One region of the Aeromonas rivuli genome, then DNA from elsewhere that is predicted to be linked to it. Evidence: riboswitches for the same ligand, from Rfam matches in the RefSeq annotation. Region 1 holds a riboswitch; each other region holds the start of a gene.
What was found. A riboswitch is a leader RNA that binds a small molecule or an ion and turns the genes downstream of it on or off. The one in region 1 is predicted to bind cyclic di-GMP.

Region 1 (9,886 bases):
GCCTCGGCCAGAGCCGGGAAGTCGGACTTCAGGCCTATGGTCTGGCTACCGCTGACGAGGCGCACGCCACTTGGCACACCGGCTGCCGGCAGGTAATAGGTCATGGCGACCTCAACATCCGTCCCCGGTGCCCAGGCCTTCCAGCCCGGCAGGGTCAGGGCCACCTTGTGGAAGTCCTTCTCATTGGCGATGCCGTCGGAGTTCTGGTTGCCACCGCTCTCGACCACTGTCAGCCCCATACCGCTCTGATCCGTAATGGTGTCAGAAGTGGAGGTGGGCATCAGGAACTCGATGCGGGTGCCGCCCGGAATGGTCTGGGTGGAGTTGTTGGTCAGCTTCAGGGTCGGATTGATGGGATAGTTGGAATCCCCCTCCTTGAAGCCAGTCAGGCTGACGGCAATGTCGAGCTGAGCGGCCGGGGCAGGCAGATCATTCTGCTGCAGATGGGCTTTGCTCGCCGTGGCGAACTTGTCATACGCCAGACTGGTGAGGGTGCTGCCCATGACATATTCGTTCTTGGCCGGATCGAAATCATAATCCCCTGCCATCTCCCAGAACATGACGCCACCCAGACCGCGCTTGATGATGTAGTCCAGCTTGTGACCCATGGACTCTTCATCTTCGGTGGAGAGGAACACTTTCTTCTCTTCGTTCCACAGCCAGGGCGCATGGGCCTTGTCATCGTAGTAACGCACGTACTGACCCTGGATCACGTCAGCCGGGTTATTGGCATCCAGACCCCAGGCGGTGCCATAGCTGGGCAGGGTAGTGATGCCGAGGCTGGCCGCGTGCTCCAGGTTCTTGGCATGCCACATGGGCACGGCGCCACCGCCTATCTCGTTGCCGTTCTTGTCCAGATCGTGCCAGATGTTGTCGATACCGACCGCGCCATTGCCACAAGGGATGGTGCTGCCCCCGGTACCCGGTTGGCAGTCGCTCTGGCTTGGCAAGGCTGCCTTGCCATTGAGACCATGGGTACCACCGGTCACCCCTTGCCAGCCACGGGTGTAATAAGGAACACCCACGTTGATCTTGCCAGCCGCCATGGCACCACGGAAGTAGTGCGCCGCCCAGGCTGCGTTCAGATAACCGATGGCACCGAACTGAGCCTGGTTATAGACACCCCACTGGGCCAGTTCCGGATCTGCCTTGTTGTCGAACAACGCGGCGTTATGGGCCACGAAGTTGTTCCAGGCACCGTGGAAGTCATAGGTCATCAGGTTGACGTAATCCAGATACTGGGTGACCTGGAAGTTCTCCATGCCACGCAGCAGATAGGCCGACGCCGGCGACGCTATGGTCAGCATGTACTTGCGATCATCTTCGGTGCCCGCGTTGTCGAGCCGCTCGCGCAGCGTCTTCATCAGCACTTCATAGTTCGCAAACAGCTTGCCCCGACACAGATTGGAGAGTGGGAAATCATTGGGGTTACCCGCATCCTTCATGGAGGTCGGATATTCGTAATCGATATCCACCCCATCGAAGCCGTACTGGCGAATGAAACTCACCGCCGAGTTGGCCAGCGCATTGATGCCAGCGGTATTGACCGAGCAGTCACCCTTGGTGGTGGCGGCATAGAAACCACGGGTATCGGCCCAGCCGCCCACGGAGATCAAGGTCTTCACGTCTGGATACTGTTTCTTGTACTTGGAGAGCAGGTTGAAGTGGCCCTGATAGGCAAACTCCGGATCCATTTCGGCGCCCGGCACCCCTTCCCAGGTCAGCTTGGTGGCGGCGTCATCCACCTTGATGAGGTGACTCTGCTCATCCACGGCGGCGAACGCATAGTTGATGTGGGTGATCTTGTCCCAGGGGATGTCGTTTACCAGATAGGAAGGCAGACCGTTCTTGCCGGTACGCCAGGAGGTGAAGTAACCGATGACGCGGCGGCCATGGTCATCCCCCATGCACTCGCTGCCATCGGCGCGATAGATCTGGCGAACGTCGCAGGAGAGATTGCCACCGGTGGGCGGCAAGGCCGCCTCTTCGATGCTGACCGACACCGGGGCGGACTCCCCCGACAGGTTCTGGCTGTCTACGGCGACCAGGGTCAGCGCGGCGCTCCCCTTGGTCTGCGGCGTCCAGCTCAGCTGCCAGGGGGCACTGCTGTCCTCACCCGCCTTCTTGCCATCCACATAGAGCTCGACCCTGGCCACATCGTTGTTGGCATCGGTGACATTGCCGGTCACTGTGACGGCGCGACCCAGGGTGAGTTTGGCCCCGGCGGCCGGGCTGGTGATGCTGGCCTTGGGTGCCTCGGGGGCAACCACGGCCGTCACCGTCACACTGACCTGAGCTTCATCCAGGTTCTTGCCATCCTTGTCCAGGGCGCGAGCCGTGATTTGATGAGCGCCCACTCCGCTGGCAGCCCAACTGGCTGACCAAGGGGCAGAGGTCGCGGCAGCCACCTGACTGCCATCGACCAGATAGACCACCTGGGTCACGGCGCTGCTGCTACCGGCCAGGCTGACGGCCAGAGCCAGTTCTGCACCCACGCTCACCGAGCTGCCCGCGGCCGGGGAAGAGAGTGTCAGGTCCAGGGCAGGGGGAGTCGTATCCTGATACAGCGTCCAGGCATCGGCCCAGACAGTACCTGTGCCCGGGGCGTAGTGAGAGCTGGCACCGCTGCACCAGCCGGAGTAGGGGAATGCTTTGCATTGGTAGAGGCTACCGATGTTGCTGACGATGTCGCCAGCCTTGTAGGCGGTGCCTGCCTGATAGGCGGGGTAAGCCGCGAGTGCCCAACCGGGCAGGGACGCGAGGGCGACCAGCATGGCTAGCCGACTTGGTCTTAAGACTTGTTGCATCTTGTTATCATCCTTGTTTTTTGTCTTGGCAAAACGCTGACCAAGGCAAAGCACAACCGCAACAGGTACGACGAAGAAGACAAGTGACGATGGACGCGTCACTGACTCTTACCTGGGTAACCCCGCTATCCTGGACCCTGGAGTCGGTAGACCGGAGGCTTTGCGTCCCGGTCTTTCAACCGGTTTGCTCTTTACCTGGATTCCATCTGGAACGGCCCGAGTATAGGAAGTCGCCCGCAAATGCTCAATCTTCATTCACAAAGGAAAATATGTTTGGGCGGAATACAAAAAACGCAGAAAAAGTAGCCAAAATGCCGCGAACAGCTAGCAATTAACACGATTATCAGCACAAGCATCGACACCGATATGCCCGAAACCACTGATATCATGCGCTGGAACTGTGAGCCACCTCATGACTAGGACGCCATACGATGATTGATGAGACGACAATTCACGTCGGGAAGGGGAGCGAAGAGCAGATGCACATAGCAAAAAGGCCACCGCGATGCGGTGGCCTTTAGCTTTCTTGTAACAAGAAATTGGTGGAGCTACGCGGGATCGAACCGCGGACCTCTTGCATGCCATGCAAGCGCTCTCCCAGCTGAGCTATAACCCCGAAATCTTTACTCTTTAGACAATCGGTTCTGGTGTCCGTTTGCCTTACTACGAAATAGTGGTGGAGCTACGCGGGATCGAACCGCGGACCTCTTGCATGCCATGCAAGCGCTCTCCCAGCTGAGCTATAACCCCGAAATCTTTACTCTTTAGACAATCGGTTCTGGTGTCCGTTTGCCTTACTGCGAAATAGTGGTGGAGCTACGCGGGATCGAACCGCGGACCTCTTGCATGCCATGCAAGCGCTCTCCCAGCTGAGCTATAACCCCACAAAGATCGGCCTGGGTGATACACACCGCACTGCCCTGGGTATTCGTCAATCAAGAATCTGGTGGAGCTACGCGGGATCGAACCGCGGACCTCTTGCATGCCATGCAAGCGCTCTCCCAGCTGAGCTATAACCCCTTAGATTCCAGATTGTTCGAGGAGAATTTGGTGGAGCTACGCGGGATCGAACCGCGGACCTCTTGCATGCCATGCAAGCGCTCTCCCAGCTGAGCTATAACCCCAACTCACCTCGGCGCTACCAAAGTTATCTCCGGCAACGGAGGCGCATGATAGGCATCGACCGCTTTGCTGTCAACCCAAAAATACCCCTCGTTGATGCGTTTAGTCAAAATTCAGGCAGTTAGCTGTTTTTACCGGCAACCCTGTCGCTATCTTGCTGTTTTTGGTCACAAATCACTCTTGGGTACAAACAACAAGGGCCCCCGAACGGGAGCCCTTTTTCTATGGCAATGAATCGACTTATTCGGCGGCCATCCGCGCTGCGATGTAGGCCAGCGCGCGGTCGAGACGAGCTAGCACCCGCTCCTTGCCAACCAGTGTCATCACGGCGTCGGTGATGCCAGGGGAGTGGCTCAGACCGGTATTACTCGGCTGCCATACGCGCTTCGATATAAGCCAGCGCGCGGTCGATACGGGCCGACGCCGCTCCTTGCCCACTAACGCCATCACGGCGTCGGCGATGCCAGGGGAGATTGGCCCAGACCAGTATTACTCGGCTGCCATACGCGCTTCGATATAAGCCAGGGCGCGATCGATGCGAGCAAGTACCCGCTCCTTGCCAACCAGTGCTATCACGGCGTCGATACCCGGGGAGAGATTATCCCAGACCGGTGACGGCAATGTCCGACGGCAAGCTTACTCGGCTGCCATCCGCGCTGCGATGTAGGCCTGCGCGCGGTCGATGCGGGCGAGCACCCGCTCCTTGCCCACTAACGCCATCACGGCGTCGATGGCCGGGGACTGACCCAGACCGGTGACGGCGACGCGCAGCGGCATGCCGACCTTGCCCATGCCCTGACCCAGTTCGGCGGCGGTGGCTTCAATCAGCTCGTGCAGCGCCTCTGTGGTCCAGGTCTCCAGGGCAGCCAGCTTGGCCCTGGCCAGGGTCAGCGGCTCGGCCGCGACGCCGCGCAGGTGCTTCTTGGCGGCGGCTTCGTCCAGCGCTTCGTACTCTTCGAACAGATAACGGCTCTGGGCGGCCATCTCCACCAGGGTGTTGCAGCGCTCGGCCAGCAGGGTCACCACCTCAGGCAAGGTCGGCCCCTTGCTGGTATCAATGTTCTGCTCCGCCATGTGCCATGCCAGATGCTTGGCGACATAGGCCGGATCCAGGCTGCGCATGTAGTGGTTGTTGAGCCACAACAGCTTGTCGGTGTTGAAGGCGGATGCCGACTTGGAGATGGCATCCAGGCTGAACAGCTTGATCATCTCGTCCAGGGTGAAGATCTCCTGATCGCCGTGGGACCAGCCCAGACGCACCAGGTAGTTCAACAGGGCTTCCGGCAGGTAGCCGTCGTCGCGGTACTGCATCACGGACACGGCGCCGTGGCGCTTGGAGAGCTTGGCGCCGTCGTCGCCCAGGATCATGGAGACGTGGGCAAACTCCGGCACGGGCGCGTTCAGGGCCTTGTAGATGTTGATCTGGCGCGGGGTGTTGTTGATGTGGTCTTCACCACGCACCACGTGGGTGATCTCCATGTCCCAGTCATCGACCACCACGCAGAAGTTGTAGGTGGGCGCACCGTCGGTGCGGCGGATGATGAGATCGTCGAGCTCGCTGTTGGCGAACTCGATGCGGCCACGGACGTGATCATCGAACACCACTGAGCCTTCGGTCGGGTTGCGAAAGCGGATCACGTGGGGCGCATCGGCCGGGTGATCGTGAGCGGCATCCCGGCACTTGCCGTCATAGCGCGGCTTCTCGCCGCTGGCCATCTGACCTTCACGCAGCGCGTCCAACCGCTCCCGCGAGCAGAAGCACTTGTAGGCGCGGCTGTCGGCCAGCATCTCGTCGATCAGGGCGTTGTAGCGATCGAAACGCTTGGTCTGATAATAGGGACCCTCATCCCAGTTCAGCTCCAGCCATTCCATGCCCTCGATGATGGCGTCGATCGCCTCCTGGGTGGAACGTTCCAGATCGGTATCCTCGATACGCAACACGAACTCACCGCCCTGGCTTTTCGCATAGAGCCAGGAGTAGAGCGCGGTACGGGCACCGCCGACATGCAGGAAACCGGTCGGGCTGGGCGCAAAACGGGTTTTGACTTTCATCTTTAAGCCTTGTGTAGAGGGCCTTGGGCCAATGCGTTAGAAAAACCGCCGCATTTTAGCACTCCCGCCCCCGGATGGGAAAACTGGACATTGATCACCCCCTTCAAGATGAGCAACCCGGATATGCAACAGGCTCTCCCCTGGGAGAGTCGAACCTAAACCCCAGCAACGGGGCCGAACAACAGGACGGTAACGCTCAGCGCTCCCAATGGGGAAATCTGGGCCTGCGCAGGGCAAGCATGAATCCCTTTCTCCCCGGACATGAGGAGGATCGCAAAATATCTCGCTATTTTCGGCTCTACTGCTAACAAAAGCTGGAGCTTTCAGCTAATCCGCCGATATTTCAGCCAACTTCACCCTACAACAAGGAACGCATGATGCAGTTTCGTTCTATTTCACACCGCATACTGGTGATGGCCGGGATCGCCATGACCCTCGCACTGGTGATCCTCATCTTGCAGACCCAATATTCGGGCCGCCAGACTCAGCAACTGACCGTCAGTTCCAGCCGCGAAGCCCTGCAAGAAGAGGCATGGCAGAAAGTCAGTGCCGAGGCCCGCGCCGAGGCGGCCGCCATCACACAACTGCTGCAAAAGGGGCTCTCTTACACCCAGCAGATGGCCAGTGTACTGACCCTGCAACAGGAGGGGCTGCTCAACCTCAGCCGTCCACAGGTCAATGATCTGCTCAAGGCCCAGCTCGCCCTCGAGCCACAGCTCTATGGTGCCTTCGCCGGTTTCGAGCCCAATGGCTTTGCTGGCGATGATGCCCTCTTCGCCGGTCAGACTGAACTGGGCAGTGACCCCCAAGGCCGCTTCGTGCCCTACTTCTATCGTGATGGCACCAAGATAGGCTCGGATCTGCTGCTCTCCATCGAGAAAAGCGACACAGACAGCTTCGGCAACCCGGCCAACGACTACTATGCCTGCCCGAAACAGCAAGGCCAGGCCTGCCTCATCGACCCTTTCAAGGTCGACATCAACGGTCAGCAGGTGTTGGTGAGCACCATCACCAGCCCCATCATGGTCAAGGGTCAGTTCAAGGGGATAGCGGCGCTGGATCTGACGGTAGACTCCATCAATCAGCAGGCCAGGCACCTCAACAGCAACATCTATGACGGCAAGGGTGAGACATTGATCGTCAGTGCCGCCGGGGTGATCACCGGCACCAGTGGCGATGCGGCCCTGCTCGGTGGCCCGGCCGCACAACTACTCGGTCAGGAGTGGCGTCAATACCTCAAGCCAGAGGTGCAGCGCCAGGAACTCAACGAGGCATTTCGGATCTCTGTGCCCATTCAGGTACCTGGCATGCACCGCAACTGGGCCATCATCGTCACCCTGCCCTATCAGGTGGTGCTGGCCCGTGCCGATCAGCTCGAAGCTCAGCTCAACGACCTGAACCGTGCCGCCATGAGCCAGCAGCTGATAGGCGCCCTGCTGGTGCTGGGCTTGGCCCTGGCCGCCATGCTGTTTATTGCGCGCAGCATCACGGGTCCTATCCGGCAGATGGTCAGCTTGGTGGATGACATCGCCGATGGCGAAGGAGACTTGACCAAGCGACTCCAGGCTCACTCAGTCGACGAACTGGGGGATCTGGCCAAAGGCATCAACCGCTTCATCGACAAGCTACAGGGGTTGCTCGGCGATGTACTCTGTACCGCCAGCGAGGTGAACCGTCACGCCGGTGATACCGATCGCATCGCGGGTCAGACGGATCGCAACCTGCAATCTCATCAGGCGGAGATGGAGCAGATGCTGACCGCGGTGCAAGAGATGTCCTATGTCAGTCAGGAGGTAGCGACCCATGCCAACAACACCGCCGACTCCGCCAAGCAGGCCCAGAGCGCGGCCGATGAGGGCAAGGTACGCTTCCAGCAGGTGATCCAGTCGATGCACAAGGTCGCGACGGAGGCTGGCCGGGGGGCCGAGGTGGTCGAAGGGCTGGCCCGGGACAGCGAGCAGATCACCAGCATTCTCACCGTCATTCAGAATATTGCCGATCAGACCAACTTGCTGGCACTCAATGCCGCCATCGAAGCGGCCCGGGCCGGGGATCAGGGCCGTGGCTTTGCCGTGGTGGCCGATGAGGTGCGCCAGCTGGCCCGCAATACTCAGCAGGCGGTACAGAACACTCAGGAGCTGCTCGAGAAGATACGTCACAGCTCGACCAATGCCGTCTGTGCCATCAGTCTCAGCCAGCAATTGACGCAACAGGCCGTGACAGAGGCGGATCTGGCAGAGGCCGCCCTTGGCAGCATCTATCAGGCCATCGCCACCATCAATGACATGACCTACCAGATAGCCTCCGCCGCCGAGGAGCAAAGCTCTGTCTCCGAGACGGTCTCTGGCAATCTGGCCCAGACCAACATCCTGGCAAATGACATCGCCCAGGATGCGGCCGAGACCGCCAACGCCAGTCAGGCGCTGCGTCAGGCGGCGGAACGATTACAGCAATTACTGGGACAATTCCGACTGCGCTGATAATTTTCCTGTCACGGGCTCTCCCCCTCGGGGACGAGTCCGTTTACCATAGGCGCCTGATTTGCCTGATGGCAGGCAATTGTAGTGAGAGGTAACTGCCGTGCCCACCCCGGATCGTCGCCCCCGTGGCCATAACAGACGAGCACAGCGTCATAAAGACGAGTCTCAAGGATCCCTGCTTGAACGTATCAACGCCGCCAGCCTGCCCCTGCGCCAGCAACTTGGCCAGACTCTGGGGCAGCTGAGAAACCGGGATGCCAGCCGGCCCAAGACGGATCAGGGCCGCAAGTGGCAAACCCCTCTGCCCCGCAAGCACTGCATCGCACTGCTGATCCTGGTGCCAGTCTGGTTGATCCTGCTGGCCTGGGAACCTGCGCCCAGCGCGCCGCAAGCAGCCCCCTCCGGCGTGCTCAGCGTGCCCGTCGCTATCCCTGTCCAAGCCCAGAACGCGCTGCGACAGCCGCAAAATCAGGCAAAGGTTGCCGTCGAACCCGAACCGGTCAATGGCAAGTGGCTGCGGCACAAGGTGGCAGCGGGCGAAACCCTGTTCTCCCTGTTCCGCCAGTTTCAGTTACCCGGGGTCGAGTTGAGCCGCCTCATTGCCATTGAGGGGCCGGACAGACCGCTGACCCGGATGCAAACCGGCAAGTCACTCAACATCCTGGTCGGAGACGATCAACGGATCCAGCGTGTCGAGATCCGGGACGACTTCCAGGTACTCTATCGTTACGATCGCCAGGGTGAGGGTTTTGCGCTCAAGGAGTAAGGCATTCAAGGCGCCGAACAGAAAAAGGAGGCTTGATGCCTCCTTTTTCATGCTCAATCCCTGCCGACAACGGCTTGATTGACCAATAGTTTTACCTTGCTCAAAAAATGAATCCTCGAAAATTGACAAGGATCCGCGCTCACGTACAATCGTTTTTGCTTTAAACAGGGACTGTTGAGCACGACTGAGACGGTTAAACAGGTCAGTCATGCCCTCCCCCTGTCTTCTAGGCAAACCCTGCCTGTACCAGGCGTTAGTTTCATTTTGTTATAGATAGGACTTACACATGTCTGACATTCGCACCGGCCAAGTCAAATGGTTCAACGAGACCAAGGGTTTCGGCTTCATCGAGCAATCCCAGGGCCCGGACGTTTTCGTTCACTTCTCCTCCATCCAGAGCACTGGTTTCAAGACCCTGGCCGAAGGCCAGAAGGTTCAGTTCACCGTGACTCAGGGTCAGAAAGGTCCGCAGGCTGAGAACGTTACCCTTCTCTAAGCAGCCGCCTTGCTAGGAGGAGATCTCTCCTCCTATTTTGCTTCTATTGCCTTCCTATATTGCCTTCCGACTCCCCTCTTCTACCTGATGCTGTTCCCTGCCATGCAAGGCTCAAGTCACTGCTGCTCGCTCTCTCTTCCTGCTTGGCACCATGAAAAACGGT
Region 2 (9,886 bases), 160 kb from region 1:
CTGGAAGGGATCGGGGTCAGCGCCGAGGCGATCGGCATGCTGTTGGGGGCTGGCATGGCGATCCGTTTTGCGGGCAACCTGATGGTGATGGGGCGCATCAAGGGGGCGGCCCAGCTGCTGCCGGTCACCCGACTGCTCTGCCTGCTCTCCCTGCTCGCCTTCCTCGGTTTCTATGTCAGTCATCAGCTCTGGTGGCTGGTGGCATTGACCTTGGTGGCCAATTTTATCTATCCAACCCTGATGCCCATGGGAGAGGCGCTGGCCACCCGCATGGTGCTGCAGACCCAGCTCGATTATGGCAAGGTGCGACTGTGCGGCTCGGCCGCCTTCATTCTGGCCTCTACCCTGGTCGGGGTCCTCATCACCGATTGGGGTAGCCAGTGGGTGCTGCACATCATGGTGCTGGGATTGGGGATCATGTTGCTGCTCAGCTGGTTGCCGCTCAGACCAGCCCCTCAGGATGTGCAGGGGGAGCGAGCCCACGCCTCCCTGCGTGATACCCTCAAGAGCGCCCCCGTGCGCCGCTTCTTGCTGGTGACGGCCTTGTTGCAAGGCAGCCATGCCGCTTATTACGGCTTTAGCGCCATCCACTGGAAGGCGGCGGGCTACAGTGGCTCCACCATTGGTTACTTATGGGCCCTGGGCGTGGTGGCCGAGATTGCCATGTTTGCCGCGGACAAGCGCTATTTCAGCCGCTTTGGCGCCCAGCGCCTGTTCCTGATTGGCGCCATCGGCTGTCTGCTGCGCTGGAGTCTGCTCGGGGCCAGCACAGAGTTTGGCGTCCTGCTGTTTGCCCAGTTGCTGCACGGGGTGAGCTTCTGCATCAGTCACCTGGGCGCGGTGCGCTTCATGACCAAGGATCTGGCGCCGGAACAGCTGATCCCTACCCAGGCGCTCTATGCCGCCCTCTCCCTCGGGATCACTGTGGCGACCCTGATGACCTTATCTGGCCTGCTGTTTGAACCGCTGGGCGGTGGCATCTTCTTCATCATGGCCCTGGTGGTGCTACCTGTCTTCGTATTGCGGCTGAAACCGAGCCGCTCGCAACCGACCTGAATTCGATTCATCTCCATGAGGGCGGCATAGGTTGCTCCCTGATGAAACCCTATTTATGACAAGGAGTTAGCAATGCACCAAGGATGGTTGCTCATCGGTTTGTCCCTCGCCTATCTGGGGCTGCTGTTTCTGATAGCCTTCGTGGCGGACAAAAACAAGCGCCGCCGCCTCAAGGGCCAACCCCTGCTCTACAGCCTGTCGCTGGCGGTTTATTGCACCTCCTGGACCTTCTTTGGCACCGTCGGTCAGGCGAGTGAGTCCCCCTGGTCGCCCTTGCCCATCTACCTCGGCCCCATGCTGGTGTTCCTGTTTGGCTGGCGGCTGCTGGCCCGACTCATTCTGGTGGCCAAGCGTGAGCACATCACCTCCATCGCCGACTTTATCGCCGCCCGCTACGGCAAGTCCCAGCGCCTCGCCATGCTGATCAGTCTGGTGGCCATCATAGGCGTGCTGCCTTATCTGGTATTGCAGCTCAAGGCCATAGTGACCGGGCTGGATCTGCTGATGGCGGGGGATACCCTGGTCGGCAGCTCAGGCAACACCGGTCAGCTGGCCCTGGGGGTCACCCTGCTGCTGGCCCTGTTCAGCATTCTGTTTGGCACCCGCAACCTGGATGCGACCGAGCACCACAGGGGCATGGTGGTGGCCATCGCCTTCGAGTCTGTGGTCAAGCTGCTGGCCTTCATGGTGGTGGGGGGCTTTGCGCTCTGGCTCATCCTGGGACAATCCAACGAGAGCCGGGACCTGGTTACCCAGGCGTTCTTTGCCTCTGTGGTCGATGTCAGCCCGGGCAACCTGCTAGAACTCGCCATCTATACCCTGCTGACCATGTGTGCGGTGATCTGCCTGCCACGCCAGTTCCATGTGACTGTGGTGGAGAACAATCAGGGCCAGGATCTGCACTGGGCTCGCTGGTTGTTCCCCGCGTATCTGTTCCTGATGGGGCTCTTCATCTGGCCCCTGGCGTTGGCGGGCAAGCAGTGGGTCGGCGCCGACATGGCCTCTGATACCTATGTGATCAGCCTGCCCATGGCGCTGGGCAATCAGGGGATGGCCATGCTGGCCTTCCTTGGCGGTACCTCGGCCGCGACCGGCATGGTCATCGTCTCCACCATCGCCCTGGCCATCATGGTCAGCAACGATCTGGTATTGCCGGTGCTGCTGCGCCGCTTCTGGCAAGAGGGGAGGGATGAGCGGCTGGTGCATCTGCTGCTGCAGGTACGGCGTGGCGCCATCTTGCTGATCCTGCTGGCGGCCTGGGCGCTCTATCTGTGGCTCGGCGATCTCACCAGCCTGTCGCGCATCGGTTACCTCTCATTTGGCGCCGTGGCCCAGTTTGCCCCGGCGCTGTTGCTCGGCCTCTATTGGCGCCATGGCAACCGCAAGGGAGTCTATCTCGGCCTGGGTCTTGGGATCAGCCTCTGGTTCATCACTCTGCTGGCCGAGAGCGGCCTGCTGGCGGGCTCGCCGCTGGAGGCCATGCTGGCCCCCCCCGACTGGCCCGCATTTCGTGAATTGAGCCTGGGGGCCTGGTGCCTCTTTCTCAGCCTGGTGCTCAACCTGCTCGGCTACGTGGCGGGCTCCCTGCTGACCCGGGCTGCGGTGAGCGAGCGGTTGCAGGCGGCGAACTTCGTCGGCCAGCCCAGCCGGGATACCGCGGCCCTTTATCAGGCCAAGGTGAGCGTCAAGGAGCTGGAGATGCTGGCGGCCCGCTTCGTCGGCCCGAGCCGGGTCAAGCGATCCTTCGGTCGCTTCGCCGGTGAATCCGGTGGCACCCTGGCGCCGCACATGCAGGCCAGCGCAGCGCTGATTGCGCACACGGAGCGGCTGCTGGCCGGGGTGTTTGGCACCTCGTCGGCGCGGCTGGTGCTCGCCTCTGCCCTGCAGGGGCGCAATATGCAGCTCGAGGAGATAGCCACCATAGTGGACGAGGCCTCGGACGTGCTGCGCTTCAACCGTGGTCTGTTGCAGGGGGCGATCGAACACATAGGGCTGGGTATTTCGGTGGTGGACAGGGAGCTGCGGCTGGTTGCCTGGAACCAGCGTTACATCGAGCTGTTCCAGTATCCGGCGGGGCTTATCCAGGTGGGGCGCCCCATCGAGGAGATTATCCGCCATAACGCCGTCAAGGGGTTGTGCGGCCAGGGAGAGGTTGAGGCCCATGTGGCACGGCGGGTCGGATTCATGAAGCGCGGCAGTGCCCATCTCTCTTCCCGGGAGCGCCCGGATGGCCGGGTCATCGAGCTGCAAGGCAACCCCATGCCCGGTGGCGGCTTCGTCATGACCTTCGCCGACATCACCCCCTTTCGCGATGCCGAGCGCGTGCTGCGTGAGGCCAATGAACATCTGGAGGCGCGGGTTGCCGAGCGTACCCGCGAGCTCTCGGCCCTCAACAGCCAGCTGCGCACCGTCAACGAGCAGGTGGAGCGGGCCAACCACTCCAAGAGCCGCTTCCTGGCGGCGGTGAGCCATGATCTGACCCAGCCGCTCAATGCCGCCAAGCTGTTTACCTCCTCCTTGATAGAGACCTTGCCCGATGAGGGGGAGCCCGCCCGGCTCGCCCGTCATATCGATGATGCCCTGGGGGCAACCGAGGATCTCATCACCGACTTGCTCGATATCTCCCGGTTGGAGGCGGGCAAGTTCAAGGCCAGGAAACTCGACTTTGCCCTGGCGGATGTCTTTGACAACCTCAAGGCCGAGTTTGGGGTGCTGGCCCAGGCAGGAGAGATAGAGTTTGCCGTGGTCGATACCAGGCTGGCGGTACACAGCGACGTGCGCTTGTTGCGGCGTGTGCTGCAAAACTTCCTCACCAATGCGTTTCGTTACAACCCCGGTGGCCGGGTATTGCTCGGTTGTCGCCGTCAGGGCCAGCGGTTGCGGATCGAGGTGTGGGACACCGGACCCGGCATCCCCCAGGACAAGCAAGAGGCCATCTTCGAAGAGTTCCAGCGTCTGGATCACTCCCGCACCACCCGCGAGCAGGGATTGGGGCTGGGCTTGGCCATCGCGCGCGGTATCTCGCAGGTGTTGGGGCACCAACTGACGCTGCGCAGTTGGCCAGGGGCAGGCTCGGTGTTTGCCATCAGCCTCAATCTGGCCAGCCGTCCTCTGGTGGAGCGGGCTCTCCAGAGCCCAGAGCCGCGGCGGGATAGCCAGCTGGCAGGGGTGCGGGTGCTCTGTCTCGATAATGAACCCGAGATACTGGTGGCCATGGCCTCGCTGCTGGGGCGTTGGGGTTGTGAGGTGCAGTGCGTTCAGGACCTGGCTCAGGCCCTGACGCTGGTGGAGAGCTTCAAACCGGACCTGGTGCTGTCCGATTACCATCTGGACGATGGCAAGACGGGGTTGCAGGCGCTGCATATGCTGCGGCTCGCCCTGGGGACCGGGGTGGGGGGGATCATCATCAGTGCGGATCGAAAAGGCGAACTGCAGGCCCAGATCCGCGAGCATGGTTATGGCTACATCAGCAAACCGGTCAAGCCCCTCAAGCTCAGGGCGCTGATGAACAGCATGAGCGGTGTCTGCAAACTTGATGATGATCACGAATTAACACATTAGTCATCAGCTTGCGGGTAAACAACTTGGCAGAGGTTCTCTGCAAAAAGGGCCATTTATGTCAATGAATGGCCCTTTTTTGTGCTATTTGGCTCCCTGCGACAGGGGCTGACTCGCGTGGGGTGTTTGCCTGCTGGCCAGTTGGGCCTTATATTTCCTTGGCGATTATTTTTATCGCGAATCAAGTTGTGCCAAAGGGCAAACCGGTCGAAAGGCCGGGACGCAAAACTTCCGGTCTAAGGGTCTGTCGTACCTAAGATAGCGGGGTCACCACAGGATTGTGTTTCCAGCCGGACGCCAAGCCAGCCTGGGATGTTGTCTGCTGTACCTGTCTGACATGCGTTGCCTTTTTCGTGACAAAATTATAAACGAATAAGGAAATTCAACATGTTAAGTCCAAAACCCTCCTTGCTGGCCTTAATGGTGGCCGGGCTATTTGCCTCCTCAGCCTATGCGGCCGCCCCGGGCAAACCCACCATCGGCTGGGGCGAAACCAAGTTCGCCATCGTCGAAGTGGATCAGGCTGCGACTGCCTACAACAAGCTGGTGACCGTCCATGCCGATGGGGCGCCGGTCAGCGTGAGCTGGAATCTCTGGTCTGGTGACGTGGGTCAGACCGCCAAGGTGCTGCTCGATGGTGTCGAGGTGTGGCGCGGCCCGTCCGGCGCATCCGGCACTGCCAACTTCAAGGTGACCAAGGGTGGTCGCTACCAGATGCAGATAGAGCTCTGCAACGCCGATGGCTGTACCCGCTCCGATGCCAAAGAGATAGTGGTCGCCGACACCGATGGCAGCCATCTGCTGCCGCTCAATGCACCGCTGCAAGGGAACAACAAGCCTTATACCAACAAGTCCGGCAAAGTGGTTGGTGCCTATTACGTGGAGTGGGGCGTCTATGGTCGCAAGTTCACCGTCGACAAGGTCCCCGCCCAGAATCTGACCCATATCCTCTATGGCTTTACTCCCATCTGTGGCGGCAACGGCATCAATGACAGCCTCAAAGAGATCGAAGGCAGCTTTGAAGCCTTGCAACGGGCCTGCGCCGGTCGTGCCGATTTCAAGGTGGCCATGCATGATCCCTGGGCTGCCATCCAGATGCCCCAGGGCAACCTCAAGGATTTCGATGAGCCATATAAAGGCAACTTCGGTAACTTGATGGCCCTCAAACAGGCCCATCCCGACCTCAAGATACTGCCATCGGTCGGTGGCTGGACCCTCTCCGATCCCTTCTATTTCCTAAGCGATAAAACCAAGCGCGATACCTTCGTCGCCTCGGTCAAAGAGTTCCTGCAGACCTGGAAGTTCTTCGATGGGGTGGATATCGACTGGGAATTCCCGGGTGGTCAGGGCGCGAACCCCAGCCTGGGTGGCCCCAATGACGGTGCCACTTATGTGACCCTGATGAAGGAGCTGCGCACCATGCTCGACGAGCTGGAGGCCAGCACGGGCCGCCAGTACGAGTTGACCTCGGCGATCAGTGCCGGCGGCGACAAGATTGCCAAGGTCGATTATCAGGCGGCCCAGCAGTACATGGACCACATCTTCCTGATGAGTTACGACTTCAACGGCGCCTGGACCAATACCGAGCTGGGTCATCAGACCAACCTGTTTGAAGCCAGCTGGGATGCCAACACCAAGTACACCACCGACAAGGGAGTCAAAGCGCTGCTTGGCCAGGGCGTGACCCCGGGCAAGATAGTGGTCGGTGCGGCCATGTATGGTCGCGGCTGGACCGGGGTGAGTGGCTATCAGGCTGGCAACCCCTTCACCGGCACTGCCACAGGCCCGGTCAAGGGCACCTGGGAAAACGGTGTGGTGGATTATCGCCAGATCGTCAATGACTACATGGGCGCCGGTTGGGAGCAGGGTTATGACGAGGTAGCGGAGGCGCCCTATGTGTTCAAGGCCAGCACCGGGGATCTCATCACCTTTGACAACGATCGCTCGGTCAAGGCCAAGGGGCAGTATGTGCTGGCGAACCAGCTCGGCGGTCTGTTTGCGTGGGAGATCGACTCGGATAATGGTGACATCCTCAACGCCATGCATGAGGGATTGGGCAATGGTAGCGGCACACCGCCAGCCAACAAGCCGCCCATTGCCAACGCGGGCAAGGATCTTGGCGTAACAGGCCCGGCGAGCGTGACTCTGGACGGTTCGGCTTCCCGGGATCCTGAAGGTTCTGCCATCGGTTACGCCTGGGTACAGGTATCAGGTCCGGCGGTTCAGTTGGCTGGGGCTAATCAGGCGCAAGCCAGCTTCAACCTCGATGGGGTGACCCAGGACGTCAACCTGGTGTTCGAACTGACAGTGACCGATGCCGATGGACTCAAGGCCAAGGATCAAACCGTGGTGACCAATAAGGCACCCCAGCCCAATCTGGCCCCCACCGTGACCCTGCCTGCCACTGCCAATGTCGAGTCCGGCAAGCAGGTGAGCATCCAGGCCCAGGCCAGCGATCCCAATGGTGATACCTTGAGCTACCAGTGGACAGTGCCAGCCGGCCTGACCGTTACGGGCCAGAATAGCGCCACGCTAGTGGTGACTGGCCCGGCGGTCGATGCCGCGACCGGCTATGACCTGAGCGTGACCGTCACTGATGGCGCCCTGGATGCCCAGGCCAGTACCCGCCTCACCGTCAAGCCGGTGAGCGGTGGCGGCGAGTGCGGCAGCACGGATCCGGATGCCGCCAACTGGCCAGCCTGGCAGGCCAGCGTCGCCTATAACGGCAACGCCAAGGTGAGCCATAACAGCCTGGTCTGGCAGGCCAAGTACTGGACTCAAGGTAACGAGCCGAGCCGCAGTGCCGATCAGTGGAAACTGGTCAGCCAGGTACAGCTCGGGTGGGATGCCGCCGTTGCCTACAATGCTGGCGATCTCACCACCCATCAGGGCCACAGCTGGAAGGCCCAGTACTGGACCAAAGGAGAGGAACCAGGTGTTGCCGTGGTCTGGCAAGACATGGGGGCGGCTAGCTGTCCTTGATCAGTTGCCAAGAGTAGCAAGTCGGAGAGGGGCGCCATGGCGCCCCTCTTTTTATGTGCGAAGGTTGCCGGTCGCCCGTGACAACGGATCCCGGTGGCTGGGTGAGGGGGCATGGCATCGGGTAACGCAGGGCTGCGCATTACCCGCAGTCAAGGCGTGATACCTTGCCCCTGGCGGGGCCTGCTGGCAGCCAGGGCGTCGCCATCATCCTTGAAATAACAGAGGCCCTGCTGGGCCTCTGATATTTACCTTGTCCATGCACCCGGACCGTTGCTCAGAGCGGCTTTTGCCACAGGCTCAGCAGCAGATCCTGTTCCAGCTCATCCGGGCCTTGCTGAGTGAACAGGTGACGCTGCTCGGCATCGGCACGCCAGCCGAGACGGCTGGTCTCGAGCACGAAGCTGCGCAGGCTCTGATCCAGGGTCAGGGAGAACTGGCTGCGCTGCTGCGCGACCTGGCTCAGACCGGTCAGGGTCGGCCAGCTAAGGGGGTGCTCCATGCTGACCGGATTGAGGCTGACCCTCAGTTGCCACTGGTGGCGTGGGCCGGGCTGCAGATGAAGCAGATAGCCACCCGGTGCCAACCAGTCGCACAGCTGCTCCGTTTTGACTTTGAGGTCGTTGACCAGCAGCAGCTCGGCTTGGCCCGATTGAAGCGGGGCCCGGGCCGGATCGGCGATGATGAAGCTGGCCTCCGGCTGCGCCTTGCTGGCAGCGAAGATGGCATTCTTGGCCAGATCGACGCCAGCGAAGCGCCAGCCAGGCAGATGCTCGGCCAGGGCTCGGCAGTAGTAGCCTTCGCCGCAACCGAGGTGGATAAGCTCACGCTCACCCAGGGGGGCGAGCAGGGTGGCCATGGCCTCGACCAGGGGCTGCATGTGGCCCTGTTCCAGGAAGTTGCGCTTGGCACGCATCAACATGCGGCTGTCGCTATCCTTGGGGTTTTTCTTGCCCGGGATGAGGTCCAGATAGCCTTCAGGTTCCGGGTCGAAGTGGTGCTTGTTATCGCAGTAGCGACCGTTGGAGGCCTGATGAAGGTGCAGTGGGCTGCGGCAGCGGGGACATTGCAGGTGCATGGGATTCTCGCTTCGGATCTAGAGTACTTGCAGGCCGAGCCTGATGCTGAGACTGCTGATAGGGGGGCATTATAGGGGGATTGCGCCGAAAAGGGCGGCCTCGATGCATTTTATCTTGGCGCTGCATGTTCTTGACCGGACCGGGATCGAAAAAGGCTGCCTGGGCAGCCTTTGTCTTGGGTGAGGATGCCGCGATCAGCGGGTACCAAACACCACTATGGTCTTGCCGTGGGCGGAGATGAGCTCTTGCTCTTCCAGCATCTTGAGAATGCGGCCGACGGTTTCACGGGAGCAGCCGACGATCTGGCCTATCTCCTGACGGGTGATCTTGATCTGCATGCCATCCGGGTGAGTCATGGCATCTGGCTGTTTGGCCAAGTTGAGCAGGGTCTGAGCGATCCGGCCTGTGACATCCAGGAAGGCCAGGTTACCTACTTTCTGGCTGGTGTGCTGCAAACGCAGCGCCATCTGGCCGGAGAGGCGCATCAGGATCTCGGGGTTGACCTGGATCAGCTGACGAAATTTCTTGTAGGAGATCTCGGCGACTTCACAGGGACCCTTGGCACGGACCCAGGCACTGCGCTCCGGGTTATCGTTCTCTTCGAACATGCCCATCTCGCCGAGGAAGTCCCCCTGGTTGAGATAGGAGAGGATCATCTCTTTCCCCTCATCGTCCTTGATGAGGACAGCCACCGTACCCTTGACGATGTAATACAGGGTCTCCGCTTTTTCACCCGCATGGATCAGGGTGCTCTTGGCGGGATACTTATGAATGTGGCAGTGCGACAAGAACCATTCCAGGGTGGGATCGCTTTGCGGTTTGCCAATGACCATGAGATTTCCTCTGTAGTGTCTTTACGGGACGTTATGCGTCCAGACAAGTTGCCAGTCTTGCCCTTCCTTGTGTCAGTGGCAGTAGGATAAGAGCCTTTGTCTGTGCTGACAAGGCTTAGGGCCTCCTTTGGACGCCAGCTACTGCACTGGACAGGCATTCTAGGGAAGATAAATGCCGTAAACGTTGATTTTGATCCGGTTAGCCACAGGTTCTCGGTGCCCCAGCGGGCAATCAAGGAGAAGAGAGAGTGGCCACGGCGATATGAGCCTGCTCTCGTGGCGCTTTTTCGCAAGGCGCCTTGGCTGCCATGGTGTCCCGGCGTGTTGGCGGGCGGACGCCAGATGCAGTCGGGGGCTCGGCTGAGGTATGCTATGGCATCG
Region 3 (9,886 bases), 1.4 Mb from region 1:
TGGCCGGGCCCCTCGGGGTCTGCGCCCAGCTGGTAGCGAGCCGCAGCGACCCCTGGATGAGCTTCGAGCGAGCAGAATTTTGGCGTCAACAGTGGCAGCTTCCCCTCCATGATGCCGGTGAGGTGGGTCATCTCAATGCCCAATCCGGGCATGGGGCGTGGGCTAGTGGTCTGCAACTGCTCGGCGAGCTCTATCGCCGGGCCGAGCTGGTCGCCGACACGGTTTGAGAGCCGGGATCCCCCCTTTTGCAGGGCGTTGATCGTGGTGGTGGTCGTTGCTATCGGCAGAGGAGAGATAAAGCGGTGGGCATGGATAGCCCCCTGGGCAGGAGATTTTTGATAGTGCTTGGCAAGCTCCTTTCTGACCCGCATCTGGACGATGCGGGTCTTTTTTATGGACGGGTGCCGCTTAGCCAAAAAAGTGCTTAGCAAAGCCGTTATTGGCAGTTTGTTGTGGGGTCTGGAGTGCGCAGAATCGTCTTATCGAAAGCGACTTATAACAAACGGACTCGTTATGCGTTTTAGTTCTTACTCCGTCCTGCCCGGTCTGGGCACCACCCTGGGGTTCAGCCTGCTCTATCTGGGCCTGCTGGTCCTCTTGCCCATCGCCGCGCTGCTGCTGTTTGCGGTCAACCATATGAGCGCCGCCGAGTTCTGGCAGGTGATCAGTTCCCCCCGGGTGCTCGCCTCCTTCAGATTGAGTTTCGTTGCCGCCTTGGTCGCGGCCCTGCTCAACACGCTCTTTGGCCTGATCCTGGCCTGGGTACTGGTGCGCTACCGCTTCCCGGGTCGCCGTCTGGTGGATGCCCTGATCGATCTGCCCTTCGCCATGCCGACGGCCGTCTCCGGCATCGCCCTGTGCGCCATCTTCGCGCCCAATGGCTGGATAGGCCAGGCTCTGGCCCCCCTCGATATCACCCTCGCCTACAACCCGGCCGGGGTGGTGATAGCCCTGACCTTCATTGGCCTGCCCTTCGTGGTGCGCACCCTGCAACCCGTGTTGCGCGAGGCCGAAGCAGAGCAGGAGGAGGCCGCGGCCAGTCTGGGGGCCGATCGCTGGCAGACCTTCCTGCGGGTGCTGCTGCCGACCCTGATCCCGGCGCTGATCACCGGTTTTGCCCTGGCCTTTGCCCGTGGGGTCGGCGAATACGGTTCCGTCATCTTCATCGCCGGCAACCTGCCCATGGTCTCCGAGATAGCCCCCTTGATGATCATGAGTCACCTGGAGGAGTACGACTATGCAGGGGCCAGCGCCATCGCCCTGGTCATGCTGCTCATCTCTTTCGTCATGCTGTTGCTGATTAACCAGCTGCAAGCCTGGAGCTGGGCCCGCATAGGAGGAAGCCGAGCATGAATTCATCCGCCATCGCAGTGAATGCGGCCACCCATGCCCCCATGGTCGCCGACCCGTCCCAGTCACCTACCCGGGATCCGCGCTGGGTCAAGTGGCTGCTCATTAGCCTGGGACTGGGCTGGTTCAGTGTCCTGCTGCTGTTGCCCCTGGCCACTATCTTTATCCAGGCGCTGCGCCCGGGGCTGGCCTTCTTCTGGCAGGCGATCAGCGATCCCGACGCCTTGAGCGCCTTGGGCCTCACCGCTCTGGTGACCCTGTGCTCGGTGCCGCTCAATGTGCTGTTCGGCCTGGCTGCGGCCTGGGCCATAGCACGCTTTCGCTTCCCGGGGCGCCAGTGGCTCATCACCCTCATCGACTTGCCCTTCTCGGTGTCGCCGGTGATAGCGGGCCTGATGCTGGTGCTGCTGTTTGGCAGCCGGGGCTGGTTTGGCGACTGGCTGAGCGAACATGATATCAAGGTCATCTTCGCCACCCCCGGCATCATATTGGCGACCACCTTCATCACTGTGCCCTTCGTGGTGCGCGAGCTGTTGCCGCAGATGGAGGCGCGAGGCCCGGAAGAGGAGGAGGCTGCCATCATGCTGGGGGCAAGCGGCCTGCAGATGTTCTGGCGCGTCACCCTGCCGGGCATTCGCTGGAGCCTGATGTATGGCGTCCTGCTCTGTACCGCCCGGGCCGTGGGGGAGTTTGGCGCCGTGTCAGTGGTCTCGGGCCACATTCGCGGCCAGACCAACACCCTGCCGCTCCATATCGAGATCCTCTACAACGAGTATCAGACCGGTGCCGCCTTCGCGGTGGCCAGCCTGCTCGCCCTGTTTGGTATCTTCACCCTGGTGGGGGAAACCCTGCTGAACCGGCTGCGTAGCCGGACTCCATCATCCCATAGCACGTCGTAAGAGGCCGTCATGAGCATACAGGTGCAACAGTTAACCAAGAGCTTCAACCAATATGCGGCGCTCAGTGACATCAACCTCGACTTCAAGGATGGTGAACTGGTGGCGCTGCTCGGCCCCTCCGGCTGTGGCAAGACCACCTTGCTGCGCATCATCGCCGGCTTGGAGCAGGCGGATTCGGGCCGCATAGTGATCCGGGGCGAGGACGCAGGCGCCCTCCATGTGCGTGAGCGCAATGTGGGTTTTGTGTTCCAGCACTACGCCCTGTTTCGCCATATGACGGTGTTCGAGAACGTCGCCTTCGGCTTGAGGGTGAAGCCCAGAGCCGAGCGCCCCGGCGAGCCGGTCATCCGTGCCCGGGTCAGGGAGCTGCTAGATCTGGTACAGCTCAGCCATGTGGCGGATAGACATCCGACGCAACTCTCCGGTGGTCAGCGCCAGCGAGTTGCCCTGGCGCGCGCCCTGGCGGTGCAACCCAAGGTGTTACTGCTCGACGAGCCCTTCGGCGCCCTCGATGCCCAGGTGCGCAAGGAGTTGCGCCGCTGGCTGCGGGAGTTGCACAACGAGTTGCACGTCACCAGCCTGTTCGTCACCCACGATCAGGAGGAGGCGCTGGAAGTGGCGGATCGGGTGGTGCTGATGAATGCCGGCAAGGTGGAGCAGATAGGCACCCCGTCCGAGGTCTATGACAAGCCGGCCAGCGCCTTCGTACACAGTTTCCTCGGCAGCGTGAATCTGTTTCATGGCCGGGTGGCGGCTCAGGGGTTTGGGGTCGGCGAGCAGTTGCTTGCCGGTGGCCGTGCCGATCTCAGTCAGGGCAGTGCGGCCATCGCCTATGTGCGTCCCCACGAATTGGAACTGCATCCCCTCGAAACCCAGGGAGGGGTGGAGGCCACCATCAGCCGGTTGCTGCCGATGGGGCCGCGCATCCGGGTCGAACTGCGTGGCGGCGGGGAGACAAATGGGGCACTATTCGAAGCCGAGTTGAGCCGTGCCGAGGCCAGTCATTTCAGTGCCGGTCAGACGGTGCGGTTAGTGGCCAGACAGGCCCAGCTCTACCCGGATTATCAGATCTGACCTTGGCATCGCAAATGGGGCGCTGTTTCGAATCGAAGCCGAATTGAGCCGTGCCGAGGCCAGTCATTTCAGTGCCGGTCAGCGAGTTCGGTTAGTGGCCAGACAGGCTCAGCTCTACCCGGATTATCAGATCTGAGGGCGCTGACAACGAGTCACGAATGGGGCGCTGTGTCGCAGCCGAGTTGAGCCGTGCCGAGGCCAGCCACTTCAGTGCCGGTCAGCGAGTTCGGTTAGTGGCCAGACAGGCTCAGCTCTACCCGGATTATCAGATCTGAGGGGGCGATGACTGACTCCTGAATGTGGCGTCCCTCCAGGTTGGGCAAGGCAAACACAAACATGGGAACCGTAACGGTTTCATCACGGATAAGGGGCAACCCTTGGCATGGAGGAGGCGAGGGTGAATTTTCAGCAGTTACGGATCATCAGGGAAGCGGCCCGGCGCGACTACAACCTGACCGAGGTGGCGAACGCCCTGTTCACCTCTCAGTCCGGGGTCAGTCGCCATATCCGCGAGCTGGAGGAGGAACTCGGCATCGCCCTGTTCGTGCGCTACGGCAAGCGGTTGCTTGGCATGACGGAGCCGGGCAAGGAGCTATTGGTGATCGCCGAGCGCATCCTCAATGATGCGGGCAATATCCGCAAGCTGGCCAGCGCCTTCGCCAACCGCGAGTCGGGGCGGCTGCTGGTGGCGACCACCCATACTCAGGCGCGTTACGCCTTGCCCAAGGTGGTAAAGGCGTTCCGTGAGCGCTTCCCCGAGGTGCAGCTGGAGCTGCGTCAGGGGGGGCCGGAGGAGATAGTGCGGCTGTTGCAAACCGGTGAAGTGGATATCGGCATCAGCAGCGAGCAGCTCGATCGCAGCGAAGGGGTGGTGGCTTTTCCTTACTACCGCTGGCATCACAACATAGTGGTACCAAGGGGGCACCCCCTCAGCGAGGAGACAGAGCTGAGTCTGGGGGCCCTGGCCCAGTGGCCCATCATCACCTATCAGGCGGGTTTGACCGGACGGGCCAGGGTCGATGAGGCCTTTGCCGCTGCGGGGATCTCGCCCCAGATCCTGTTGACCGCCCAGGATTCGGATGTCATCAAGACCTATGTGGAGTTGGAGATGGGGGTGGGCATCCTGGCGGACATGGCGTTCGATCCTCAGCGCGATCTGGGGCTCCACCAGCTCGACGGCAGCCGGTTGTTCGCCCCTCACACCGCCTGGATTGGCCTCAAGCAGGGGCAGTTCCAACACAACTTCGCCTGGCAGTTTATCCAGCTCTGCAACCCCGAGCTGGCGCTGGCCGACATCCAGGCCCGGGCGCTCCATGGTGAGCCGCTCATCGATTATCAGATCTGAGCGCTCAGGTTATCGGTGGCGCCAGTCACCTCATGAAGAAGGGGAGCCATGGCTCCCCTTCTTCATGCTCGTATCAGGCCATCACTGCACCAACAACCAGGCCTCCTGCCAATGGCTGCCTACCCCAGGCTCATAGTGAGTGGCGTTGCTGCTCCACTGGCTGCACCAACCTTCGGCGGGGAAGGGTTTGCATTGGTAAATCTTGCCATCTTTGGGCTGCAGCACCTTGACCCCACCCTTGTAAGAGGAGAGAGAGGCCGGGAAAACATACTGGTAGTCGCCACTGACAGGATCCTGAAGCATCAGATCATGGGTCTGTTGCAACAGGGCGCCGCCCCCTTTGGGGGTGCCTGCGAGCACCAGCTGGTGATGACCGGCGCTGAGACCGGTCAGGGCCAGGCTCAGGCTCTGGCTGGCGTCCTTGATATCGGTCTTGACCTGACCCTTGGCGGCGCCGCCATGGTCATAGAGGGTGGCCGTTACACTCAAGTCCCCCTGCACTGCCAGGGTGAAGTCGAGCTTGAGGTTGCCGCCATCGAGCGGGTAGCTATCGGCGAGACCACTCACCACCAGGCTGTCGGCCACGGGGGCAGGTTGCTGCTCAAGCTGGATCTCGACCCGGGCCAGGCCACTGCCTGCCTTCAGGTAGACGGGGTTCTGGCCATAGACGGGGTTGAAGTTGTCACCGCTACCCGGTTGGCCGGCACGGATCTCGCTCTGCTCGGCGTTTATCTTGCTGGCCAGCGCCTGGGCCCAGTTATTTTTGAGCCCCTGCTCGTCACTGGCGACGGTGAGCACCGTCTGCAACTCGGGGCGCTCGCCGTTGGCATCGAACACCCGGGTCATGGCTCTGTCTCCGGCCTTGAGATCCACCGAGGGGTAGATGGTACCGCTCTGGCTCCAGGCCAGCGGCGGCAGCTCGCCATCCTGGAAGCGGGCATCGATCAGGTTGTAGAAGCTGTTGGGGGTATCCCCCACCTCCCAGACCCCCAAGATCAGCTGATAGCCGGTGCGAGCTGGCAGGGTACAGCTGTGGGTCATCTGCTTGGGGGGTTGTACCATGCCGCCGTCGATGACACAGAAGGGGGTCAGATCGAAGCTACTGCGGCTGATGGGCTGATTGGGATCCCAATCTTGCCTGGTGAGGTAGTAGCGCCAGTTGCGGGTGACGTGGTTGGCGGTAAAGGTCCAGCTGATATCGATGGCACCGGCGCTCACTGTGCGCTTGGTCCAGCGATCGCTGGTCTGGGCATTCAACTCGGCGAACTGGGCATGGCCAGCCGAGGCTATATCGCCATCGGCGGGCCCGCCGTTCGGGAAGCCGGACGGCGCTTCCAGGCTCTGGGGTTCCCACTGGATGGCGCCGCAGCCTATGTTGCCCCCGTTCTTGCAAAGGGTGTTGCGGGCTTCCGGGCTGCTGATGTAGCCGTGGGCAAGGGCGCCACCACTGGCCAACAGGGCGGTGATGACGGCAAGACGATGAAGTGGTTGATTCACTGCCATAGATTCCTTGTGTTGAGTCTGTCTGGGCAGTCAGCTTGGCGGGGAGCCCCCGAACACCTGCTGCAACCCCGCTATCCCGTGCTTGAGCCCGGGACCGGAGGCTTTGCGTCCTGGCCTTTCGACCGGTTTGCCAACTGACTGTGTCTGGGTGTCGGTTTCACTCGACAACTTATCATGGCTAATTTTGAACAAAAAATTAACATTAATTTCAAAAAAGGGACTGAACTGAGCTGCCAGCCACCTTTTTGCGACAACGGGTGGCTTGCCAGCGGCAGAAGAGTTGCTGGCCAGAGCCGCGCATGGTGTGACATCACAGTCACTGTTCAGAGGTGATGGTGGGCGCTGACAGAGGGGTTGGCTTCTGCTAGCGTGGAGCTGCGCATCCCAGCGCACATAGCAACGGGGTCAACCTGGATTGGCCCTATAACAACAAGAGGGAACTTATGAATTCCATTGCCAGGAATTACTTCAACCGGTTGAATCAGGACTATCTGGCGCTGCACAGGCGCAAGGAGGATCTGTTCTGGTCGACTTATATGGGCACCAGCGATGATCAGGCGGGCTTCACCGCAGCCGAGCAGGCCTACAAGGGGTTCTGTGCCAATCCGGCCCGGTTGCCCGAGCTCAGGGAGATGCTGGGCCAGGCCGAGGAGACGAGTCTCAAGCGCGGCTTGTCGGGGTGGCTCGCCTTCTTCGAGTGCAACGTCATCGAGGATCCGGCCGCCGCTGCCCTGATGGACGAGCTGGTGGCCGCGGAGGCCGCGCTCTTTGCCCGTCGCAAGGAGCTCAAACTCGAGCTGCTGGATGAGCAGGGCCGGACAGTTCCCGGCAGCTTGCCCGCCGCCAGCGCCTCCCTGGTCGCGAGCCCGATCGAGGCGGTGCGAGCCAGCGCCGTGGCACTCTTCCATACCCTGGAGCAGTGGGCCCTGGACTCGGGCTTCCTGGAGATCGTTCAATTGCGCAATCGCTTTGCCCGCACCATGGGTTATCGCGACTATTTCGAATACAAGGTGCGCAAGAACGAGCAGATGAGCCCAGAGCAGCTGTTCGTCATCCTGGATGACTTCATCGCCCGCACCGAGGCGCGTACCCGCCAGAGCCTGGTCGAGCTTGAACAGGCCAAGGGGGAGGCCGCGCTGCTGCCCCATAATCTGCGCTTCTCGGTCAGTGGTGACGTGACCCGTCAGCTCGATCCCTATGTGCCCTTCTCCCGCGCCTTGCAAGACTGGGTGCAGAGCTTCCGCCGTCTCGGCATTCAATACCGAGATGCGGTGCTGACCCTGGATCTGCTGGACAGACCCGGCAAGTACGAGAATGGTTTTTGCCATGGTCCGGTGCCGAGCTTCTGGCAGGAGGGGCAGTGGGTGCCCGCCGTGGTCAACTTCACCAGCCTGGCCAACCCGGGTCAGGTCGGCAGCGGCTGGAGCGGGCTCAACACTCTGTTCCACGAAGGTGGCCATGCGGCTCATTTTGCCAACGTGACCGGCAATGCCCCCTGCTTCTCCCAGGAGTTCCCGCCCACTTCCATGGCGTATGCCGAGACTCAGTCCATGTTCTGCGACAGCCTGCTCGAGGATGCGGACTGGCTGAAACGCTATGCCAAGGATGAGCAAGGCCGTGCCATCCCGGATGCGCTGATTGAGGAGATGATTGCGGCGCGCCAGCCGTTTCGGGCCTTCAACGAGCGCCAGATAGCCCTGGTCGCCTATTTCGAGCGGGATTTCTATGCCATGAAGGATGACGCGCGCAGCCCGGAGGCCGTGTTGACCCTGGCTCGCCAATGGGAGCGGCAGATCCTGGGGGTCGAGAGTCCCCGTCCCTTGCTCGCCATTCCCCATCTGCTCAATCAGGAGTCAGCCTGTGCCTATCATGGTTATCTGCTGGCGCTGATGGCGGTGGAGCAGACCCGCAGTTATTTCCTCAAACGCGACGGTTATCTGACCGACAATCCGCGTATAGGCCCGGATCTCGCCGCTCACTACTGGGGGCCGGGCAATGGCATGAGCCATGATCAGACCTTGCAGAGCCTGACCGGCGAGGGCTTTAGCGCCAGACCCCTGGCCGATGCCTGCAATCTGGATGTGGCCCAGGCCTGGCAGCAGGCTCAGGCTTGCATGGCCGCGGCCCGCGAGCGGCAACCGGCCGGGGAAGGCGCCCCCCTCAATGCCCATATTCGTGTGGTGCATGGGGACAAACTGGTGGCGGATAACAGCCAGTCCGAAACCCGGATGCTGACCGATTTTGCTGCCTGGATCCGTGGCCGGGAAACCGAGAGTCAGAGTGCCGCGGCCGACTCGGCTTGATAGGGTCAACCCGCCTCACCTTATGTGATCGCGAAATCGCTAAAAGAGCCCCGAAAGGGGCTCTTTTTATGGAGGCTATCATGTGGGGTTGGGGTCATTTGGGCTATTTTTATCCAGGCTTAGCTGGCCTGAGTCAGTCCCGGTTCAGTTTCAACAGGTAAACTGAATTTTCACAATTGCTTATCATTGAACAAAACAGGACGTTTGTGATGACAGGTATTGGGCGATAGCTAAAAATTAGAATTAAATTCACAATTAAACAAAGTGTGTATTTTATATTTCGTTTGTTGGATTTTTTACATTTTAAATGTAGATTTTTTCTGTTCAGGATCAGAGCATATTAACGCCACCCTCGGTGTGAACCGGGCTCGGAAAGTCACAGATCTCCCTCTCGAGATGGCTGGGCTGCCTGTGACGAGGGTTCGACGATCTGCCGCTATATCTCGTTCCATATCCATTCATGATGATGGCCGACTCCGCAAGGGTCGTGCGAACAGGGTGCTGTTGTAGAGACAAGTACCCGCCTGACTCATGGCATCTGGATATCTATCGGGCGAGCATCCGTCGGATGAGTAAGCCCCATTGACTTGCTGACCCTCCCTAGAGACTTGTAATCTATTGATATTATCCGGCAGTGAGTGCGAACCAATGACATGTTGGTCGTCTAGACTCCTGCTGTGATGTCAGTCTATGAACGGAGTTCGTTGCGATGAAAAAGATCATGATGGTATCGGGTACTCGCCCGGAAATAATCAAGATGGCCCCCCTCTATCATGGGCTCAAGCAGGCACCCTGGGCCGATGTGCGCTGGGTGCACACCGGCCAGCACGACAGCATGGCGACTCAGCTCCTCGATTGCTTTGATATCACGCCGGATTGGAGCTTGACCCGCCAGGGGGCCAGCCTGTTCGAATTCAGCCAAGGCTGCCGTGGTCAGCTTGAGGCCCTGATGGCGCAAGCGCAATGGGACATGGTGATAGTACAAGGGGATACCGAGAGCGCCTTCCTCGGCGCCTTGACCGGCTTCTACCATCAGGTTCCCGTGGCCCACGTGGAGGCGGGACTGCGCACCTACCGCCTCGATAGGCCTTTCCCCGAAGAGGGGCTACGTCAGATGATTGGCCGCATCGCTAGTCTGCACCTGGCTCCGACCGAGGGGGCCAGCGCCTGCCTGTTGGCCGAGCAAGTTCCGGCAGAGCGGGTACATGTGACCGGCAACACCGTCATCGATGCCCAGCTGTGGGCCGCAGAGCGTCATGGCCTGAACCGGCACAAACCTCAGCCCGGCCATCTGCTGGTCACGGTGCACAGGCGAGAAAACTGGGGTGATGAAGTGGCCGGGATTTGCCGTGCCATCGCGCGTCTCGCCCAAGCCAATCCCGAGATGCAAGTGCTCTTCCCCGTGCACCTCA

Region 2: it holds a riboswitch for cyclic di-GMP, as region 1 does, so the genes downstream of both, KYK33_RS05190 (glycosyl hydrolase family 18 protein) here and KYK33_RS04350 (glycosyl hydrolase family 18 protein) in region 1, are expected to answer to the same signal.
Region 3: it holds a riboswitch for cyclic di-GMP, as region 1 does, so the genes downstream of both, gbpA (N-acetylglucosamine-binding protein GbpA) here and KYK33_RS04350 (glycosyl hydrolase family 18 protein) in region 1, are expected to answer to the same signal.

The regions. Positions count from the first base shown of each region.
Region 1 is NZ_CP079742.1:905,701-915,586, reverse strand. It holds gene KYK33_RS04350 (glycosyl hydrolase family 18 protein) at 1-2,807, opposite strand, end outside; cyclic di-GMP riboswitch class I at 2,920-3,006, opposite strand; tRNA gene KYK33_RS04345 (tRNA-Ala) at 3,348-3,423, opposite strand; tRNA gene KYK33_RS04340 (tRNA-Ala) at 3,482-3,557, opposite strand; tRNA gene KYK33_RS04335 (tRNA-Ala) at 3,616-3,691, opposite strand; tRNA gene KYK33_RS04330 (tRNA-Ala) at 3,752-3,827, opposite strand; tRNA gene KYK33_RS04325 (tRNA-Ala) at 3,856-3,931, opposite strand; partial or broken gene KYK33_RS04320 (glutamyl-tRNA synthetase) at 4,419-4,554, opposite strand; gene gltX (glutamate--tRNA ligase) at 4,566-5,981, opposite strand; gene KYK33_RS04310 (methyl-accepting chemotaxis protein) at 6,359-8,461, shown strand; gene KYK33_RS04305 (LysM-like peptidoglycan-binding domain-containing protein) at 8,562-9,227, shown strand; gene KYK33_RS04300 (cold-shock protein) at 9,514-9,723, shown strand.
Region 2 is NZ_CP079742.1:1,069,711-1,079,596, forward strand. It holds gene KYK33_RS05180 (3-phenylpropionate MFS transporter) at 1-1,056, shown strand, start outside; gene KYK33_RS05185 (hybrid sensor histidine kinase/response regulator) at 1,129-4,617, shown strand; cyclic di-GMP riboswitch class I at 4,802-4,889, shown strand; gene KYK33_RS05190 (glycosyl hydrolase family 18 protein) at 5,002-7,596, shown strand; gene KYK33_RS05195 (putative RNA methyltransferase) at 7,871-8,671, opposite strand; gene crp (cAMP-activated global transcriptional regulator CRP) at 8,867-9,505, opposite strand.
Region 3 is NZ_CP079742.1:3,825,543-3,835,428, reverse strand. It holds gene KYK33_RS17630 (RBBP9/YdeN family alpha/beta hydrolase) at 1-227, shown strand, start outside; gene cysT (sulfate ABC transporter permease subunit CysT) at 514-1,353, shown strand; gene cysW (sulfate ABC transporter permease subunit CysW) at 1,395-2,249, shown strand; gene KYK33_RS17615 (sulfate/molybdate ABC transporter ATP-binding protein) at 2,259-3,323, shown strand; gene cbl (HTH-type transcriptional regulator Cbl) at 3,721-4,668, shown strand; gene gbpA (N-acetylglucosamine-binding protein GbpA) at 4,750-6,171, opposite strand; cyclic di-GMP riboswitch class I at 6,230-6,313, opposite strand; gene KYK33_RS17600 (M3 family metallopeptidase) at 6,615-8,474, shown strand; gene wecB (non-hydrolyzing UDP-N-acetylglucosamine 2-epimerase) at 9,184-9,886, shown strand, end outside.